3 regions of the Parafrigoribacterium mesophilum genome follow, and region 1 is predicted to be linked to each of the others. Evidence: predicted binding sites of a transcription regulator. Region 1 holds the regulator's gene; each other region holds the start of a gene.

Region 1 (2,247 bases):
GAATGCGTTATTCGCCACGCTCGACACCGCCGTGCGACGGTCCACGACCGAGGATGGCAGGGTCTACACGCTGGTGGACACCGTCGGCTTCGTCAGGAACCTGCCGCACCAGCTCGTCGAGGCGTTTCGGTCGACGCTGGAAGAGGTACGCGACGGCGACGTCATCGTGCACGTGGTCGACGCCTCGCATCCGGACCCCGCAGGACAGCTGGCGACCGTGCGGGCCGTGATCGGGGAGCTGGGTGCCCGCGACATTCCCGAGATCGTTGCCTTCAACAAGGCGGACCTGGTGACCGAGGATGAGCGGCTGGTGCTGCGCGGTCTCGAGCCGAGAGCCGTCTTAACCTCGGCGCGCACCGGCGAGGGCGTCGACGAATTGCTGGAGTGTATCGCCCAGCTGCTCCCGAAACCGTCGATCCGGCTTCAATTACTCGTGCCGTACGATCGCGGCGAAGTCATCTCCGCTCTGCACGAGCGCGGCCGCATCCTGGACACCGCGTACGTCGAAGGTGGCACGGCGGTCACCGCCCTGGTCACCGAGCAGCACGCGGCGCAACTGCAGGACTACGTGGTGCCCGGCGACCGGCACGTTGCCGACGCGAACCCGGCCTGACCGGGTAACCCGTTTCGGTTAGACCGCGCGCAGTACCGCGACGACCTTGCCCAGCACCTCGGCGTGGTCGCCCAGGATCGGGGCGAAACTCGTGTTCCGCGGAAGCAACCAGGTGTGTCCGTCACGCTGCTGGAACACCTTCACCGTAGCTTCCTCATCGAGCATGGCCGCGACGATGTCACCGTTCTCCGCGGTGTTCTGCTGACGCACCACGATCCAGTCGCCGTCACAGATCGCGGCATCGATCATCGACTCGCCCGACACCTTGAGCATGAACAGCTCGCCCTTGCCGACGAGCTGCCGGGGGAGTGGGAACACCTCGTCGATCTGCTGCTCTGCGGTGATGGGGATGCCGGCGGCAATGCGACCGACGAGCGGGACCATGGCGGCGTCGCCCACGGGGATCCGCGCATCGGAGGGGGCCGCGCCGGACTCCGCGGCGCCGGAAGAATGCGGCACATCGATAAGGATCTCCAGTGCCCGCGGCCGCTTGGGATCGCGACGGAGGTAGCCGCTCAGTTCGAGCTGACCGAGTTGGTGGGTCACGCTGGACAGTGACGATAGGCCCACTGCGTCGCCGATCTCGCGCATGCTCGGCGGGTAGCCGCGGGATTCCACCGAATGCCGGATCGCCTCCAGGATGGCGATCTGCTTGGCACTGAGGCTCTTGCGCCGGCGGGTGCCGCGCTTGGACCGGGGCAGCTTCTGGGCCGATGCCGCCCGGTCGGTCGTGGCTGCGGCTGCCTGATCTGCGGTGTCCATGTCATGTCCGATCTTCGATGTCAGTGGTGCCTGGTTTGCTGATGCCGACACCAATACTGTACCGCCGAGCCGCGGGATAAGCAAAGGTGTGTTCGACGGTGTGTCGATAAAAAATGTCGGCGGATCGAAAGAAAAAGGTTGCACGAAGAAGGTAGACGAATGTATGTTCGGAACGTGAGTTCGCATTCGGCGCTCCCGGCCGAGCGCCGAATGCGAACGCAGCACAGTGTAGAAGCCAGCGGTAAAGACCAGCAGGTAAAAGCAAGCACGGTGAGAAAGGTGAACGACATGGTTCCCACCCCGACTCGACCACGCGGAAACGCGGTGGTCTCCACCGGCGCGAGCGTTCACGCACCGCGGCTGCGCATCACCCGACGCGGCCGAATGGTCCTCACAGCCCTGGCGGCCATTCCGCTGATCACCGGTGCCCTGATGTTCACCGCCAACGGTGTCGCCGCCGCGACCGAAACGGCCAGTTCGGCGGCGTTCCAGCAAGTGACCGTGGCGGCGGGTCAGTCATTGTGGCAACTGGCCGCCGTTCTGGCGCCATCCGCCGATCCACGCGATGTCGTGTCCGACATCGTGCACCTGAACCAATTGGACGGCGCCGACGTGCAGCCGGGTCAGCGACTGGCGATACCGAGCCGATACTCGCACTGACGAAGCCCAGCACGGCAATACGATGGCAGGGTGATTTCTCTCTCCGACCTGCCCATCCGGGACGACCTCAGGGGCCGCACGCCGTACGGGGCACCGCAGAAACCGGTACGGATCGCTCTCAACGTCAACGAGAACACGCATCCCATCCCGGAGTCCGTGGCCACCGACATCGTGGCGGCGCTGGCGGTGGCCGTCCGCGGCGCCAACCGCTA
Region 2 (2,247 bases), on a different contig from region 1:
ACTGTGCGCCCTTGCGGATGATCTCCCAGTGATTGTCGTGCAAGAGCATGTGGTGATGGCGACACAGACACAGTCCATCCGCCACATCGGTGCCGCCATGGTCTCGTACCCATTGCTTGGTGTGATGCGCCTCCGTCCAGGTGGGCGGCCGGTCGCATCCCGGCCACATGCATCCACCGTCGCGCACGGCGAGGGCGATCTTCTGCCGATTGTTGAAGAGGCGCACCTCACGGCCGAGGTCCAGGGGCTGTCCGTTTGTGCCGAACTCGATTTCCACGGTCCCCGAAGTGCAGATGTTCCGCTCCACCGTCTCGATCGACACCGGAATGTCGATGCCTTCGATGCGACCGTGCCCGCTGCGTGCTCTGAGCGTTTCGCCGGTCACGAGCACGCGTACCGCGGGGGTGCGGGAGCCGGTGATGAGGTGGGCATCGGACTGATCGGAGCCGACGCCGAGCCGCAGCAGCGCCGTGAAGGCGTCGTGCAGGTACTGGTCCAGCGTGCGGTCGTCGTTCGCGACGGTCTCAGCCCATGCCTTGTCTGCTTCGTCGATGAAGCGCGGGCCGCCACGGCGCGGTGAGGTGAGTTTGTCGTAGACGTCGTCGAGGTAGGCGGATGTCTCCAGGTCGGGGTCGAGAATGAACCGGCTCAGTCCGTTGGGGCGCTTTACCCGTCGGAAGGACCGCTCCTGGTAAATGGCTCTCTCACGGTTCGCGATTCCGGCGGCATCCAGATCGTCGCGCAGAGCCCGAGCTCGTTTGTACAGCTGATCGGCGTTGAGTTCCGCCGCCTCTTCCAACAGTGCGCTGGCCGCCTCGGCCAGCTGCACTGCCGTGACACCCCCGCTGTTGGCGTCGACGGTGGCGTTGCCCAGTCCCGCTCGGATCGCGCGAGCTGCCTCCAGGGAGAGAGTGCCGCTGCTGACGGCGGCCCCGACCGCCCTCAACCATGGTTCGTGCACCGGAGCATCCGGCGCCGTCGTGTCGGTGGCTGCATCGATGATGGAGTCGTAGACCATTGTGCCGATCTGGACGAGCGTGGTGGCTTCCCGTGCCGTGGAGCCGGTCGTGAATTGCACGAGCGCTTCAGGGGTGCGGAAACCCTCCCGCTGAGCAAGTCCGGAGTAGCCGAGGTCGCGCCGCGAGCGGTGGCCGATCTCCCCGGCGATCAGCGAGGCACACGCGTTGAGCTTCTTGCTCGCTTCGGCCACCCGGCGTTGTTGCGCCAACAACGCCGGGTCGTCCAGCTGTTTGACGAGAGCCAGGTCGGTCGGCAACGCCTCCATGGCGGAAAGCACCGCACTGAGCGATGAGTCGAAGATAGTCTCGGAACTGGACACAAACATAGTTTACACATTCGAAGATAGTTCGCAAGCATTTTCTAAAATCTTTTGCGGAGGTTCACACAGGCGGACGAACCTCGAGCCGCGATGGCCTTTGTCTACTTCTGAGCTTGTCTACTTCTGAGCCGCCTGAGCCGCCTGAGTCGGCCGCAGCCGCAGCTTGCGCTGCACGCCTTCCTCACGCAACTCGGCAATGTTGCCCCGTGATTTCACGAAGTCGCTGAAGTTCTTGTAGCCGAGGGCGGATTCTTGAAACGACGGGTCCATCCGCAGCATCTGGTTCTTCACATTTGAACTTCCTACCCAGTCCGAGTCGTCTTTGGCGTGCAGCAAGCGCAGCGCGCGAATGAGAAGCTGAGACGCCGCCTGCTGGGCCGACTGCTTCGCCTTCCTACCTTGACCCCCGCCGGACGGGCGTTGCGGAGACTGTTTCTTCGTCGTCGCGGGTGACGTCGCTGCCGGCTCGTCGGCATCCGGTTGCTCCAGCGTCGCCACGGCATCTGGTTCCGCTGCGGCTTGTTGTTCCTCCTCGGCATCGGAAATGCCGGGCAACGCATCGTAGTCGGCGAATTCGTCGCAAGCGGCGGCGAGTGCGGTGCTGGTGGAGCCTGCCACGCCGATACCGACGACGTAGCGGCCGAGCCGCTTGCTGCGTTGCGCCAGTGCGATGTAGTCGGAGTCGCCCGCCACAATGACCACGTGGGTGAGGTCGGGAAGGCGGAACAGGTCCTCGACGACGTCGACGGCAAGGCGGATGTCCGCGCCGTTTTTCATCGACCGCACGGTCGGGAACAACTGCACCAGGTCGACGGCACGCTCGGTGAGTTGATTCTTGTAGCTGGCGTTCACCTCGATGGACCAGTCCGCGTAAGCCCGGCTGATCACGATGGACCCGAACGATGACG
Region 3 (2,247 bases), on a different contig from region 1:
CATCGACGCGGTCGATGAGGACAACTGACCGAAGAGATCAGAACAACGTGTGCTGCGTCGCCGGATCAATTCGCGAGGCCATCCCCGGCGGCAACTCCTCGGAAATGAGCGAGCGTCCGGCCCGCTCGCCGTTGGCGTTCCGCAGGCCGCCCATCCCCAGTGCGCTGGAGCGCACTCCCCCGGTGACCGGATCCTCCCGACCGCGCTCCAGACCGTGCTTGCGGATGAGCGGCTTCATCCGCGCCGCGAGCCACTTGCGATACCCGACCGGCGCATAGGCACTGGTGTACAGCTGGTTGTACTTGTCGACGAGTTCCGGATGCTCCATGACCAGCCACTGCATGAACCAGTCCCTCACACCAGGCTTCAGGTAAAGGGCCGTGTACAGCACCGAGGTGGCACCTGCGGCCTTCGCGCGGCGCAAGCCCTCGTCCAAATGCTCTCGGGAGTCGGTGAGAAACGGCAGGATCGGCATCATGAACACCGAACAGCTCAACCCGTGCTCGCGCACGGCGGTCACCGTCGCCAGCCGGGCAGTCGCCGTGGGAGTGCCCGGTTCGACCGACTGCTGCAGGTCGTCGTCGTACACCGCAATCGACATCGCCAGGTCGACGGGCACATGCTGGCTCGCCTCCGCGAGCAGCGGCAGGTCGCGGCGCAGCAGCGTTCCCTTGGTGAGAATCGAAAACGGGGTGCCGGAGTCGGCGAGTGCTGCGATGATGCCAGGCATCAGCCGGTAGCGTCCCTCCGCCCGCTGATACGGATCGGTGTTGGTGCCCAGGGCGACCGGATGCCTCCCCCAGGTCGGCTTCGCCACCTCCCGAGCAAGCACCTCGGCCACGTTGACCTTCACGACGATCTGCGTGTCGAAGTCGCGCCCGGCGTCGAAGTCCAAATAGGTGTGCGTGGTGCGGGCGAAGCAATAGGTGCAGCGATGCAGACATCCGCGCATCGGATTGATCGTCCAGCCGAACGGCAATGCACTCTTGCCGGGAATCTTGTTCAACGCGGTTTTGGCGAGGACCTCATAGAAGGTGACACCGTCGAACTCCGGCGTGCGCACCGTGCGCACCAGGTTGTTGAGCCGCGCGAGCCCGGGCAGCGCATTGGGCTGCTCCTCGCTGATCTGCTGACTGCTCCACCGCATGTATCTAGTCGAACATAAGTACGGAGGATATGCAAGTGACACGCGCAGTGGCGGTGGGAGCTGTCGAAATCAGACACGAAGACTTATAGGGGTCTCGACAAGCTCGACCACCGGGAGGAGACGGGCACCTGCGGGGTCTCGACAAGCTCGACCACCGGGAGGCGGGAGAGAGACGGGCACTCGTGGGGGTCTCGACCAGCTCGAGTACCGGGTCAGCCGCGACCGAGGATCTCGCCGTGCGTCATCGTGAGCCAGCCGGCTGGATCGGCCGTCCAGATGCGCCAGGCATCCGCGACCTCCTCGAGATCGTCGTGCGTCGCAATCCCTTTGCCCACCGCATCCGCAGCGAAGGCGGACTTCAGCACCCGGTCTTCCCACATCGTCCCCCACCACTGGCGGTCGGCATCCGTGCTGAAGCACCAGACCGAGGCGCCGCTCACCACATCAGAGAACCCGGCCTCCAGCGCCCAGGACTTGAGATGCCGCCCGGCATTCGGCTCCCCGCCGTTGGAGCGGTGCACCTGCGAGTACAACTCGCGCCATTTCGTCAGCCCCGGGAGGTCGGGGTACCAGATGATGCCGTCATAATCCACTTCGCGCGCCGCCACGACGCCCTCGTGACGCACGACCCGACGCATCTCCCTCAACACCGATACCGGATCGGACACGTGCTGCAACGTTTGGTGGGTGTGCACGATGTCGAATTCGTCATCCGGATAGTCCAGCGCGTAGGCGTCCCCGACGGTGAACTCCACATTGCGCACCCCGGCATCGCGAGCGAGAACGCGCGCCTTGTCGACGATTTCCGGAGCCGAATCCAGCCCGATCACGGTTCCCGGCGCGACTCGCTTCGCAAAATCCACGGTGATCGTGCCCGGACCGCACCCCACGTCGAGCATGCTGGCACCGGCCTCGAGATGCGGAATCAGATAGGCGGCAGAGTTCTCCACGGTGCGCCAACTGTGCGCCCGCACGACGCTTTCGTGGTGCCCGTGGGTGTAATGCTCGCCGGGATGATCGACCATGCCCCCAGCCTAGGCGGAGGCGGCTCAAACTAGCATGGAACGATGACGAATCCTTTTTTCGCGCCCAGCACGCTG

What was found. The regulator LexA, encoded in region 1, represses DNA repair genes until DNA is damaged. The targets are predictions, from matches to a motif close to TCGAACANNTGTTCGA.
Region 2: a site for LexA is predicted at 1,368-1,383, ahead of ABFX56_RS03525 (HNH endonuclease signature motif containing protein). Genes of this name have one in related genera too.
Region 3: a site for LexA is predicted at 1,156-1,171, ahead of ABFX56_RS02820 (Rv2578c family radical SAM protein). Genes of this name have one in related genera too.

What each region holds. Positions count from the first base shown of each region.
Region 1 is NZ_JBDJAF010000004.1:51,889-54,135, reverse strand. Features, by position in the region: gene hflX (GTPase HflX) at 1-613, shown strand, start outside; gene lexA (transcriptional repressor LexA) at 632-1,375, opposite strand; gene ABFX56_RS13385 (LysM peptidoglycan-binding domain-containing protein) at 1,664-2,035, shown strand; gene ABFX56_RS13380 (histidinol-phosphate transaminase) at 2,066-2,247, shown strand, end outside.
Region 2 is NZ_JBDJAF010000001.1:741,049-743,295, reverse strand. Features, by position in the region: gene ABFX56_RS03525 (HNH endonuclease signature motif containing protein) at 1-1,339, opposite strand, end outside; gene ABFX56_RS03520 (NYN domain-containing protein) at 1,457-2,247, opposite strand, start outside.
Region 3 is NZ_JBDJAF010000001.1:605,235-607,481, forward strand. Features, by position in the region: gene ABFX56_RS02815 (hypothetical protein) at 1-28, shown strand, start outside; gene ABFX56_RS02820 (Rv2578c family radical SAM protein) at 38-1,147, opposite strand; gene ABFX56_RS02825 (methyltransferase domain-containing protein) at 1,360-2,172, opposite strand; gene ABFX56_RS02830 (M3 family metallopeptidase) at 2,215-2,247, shown strand, end outside.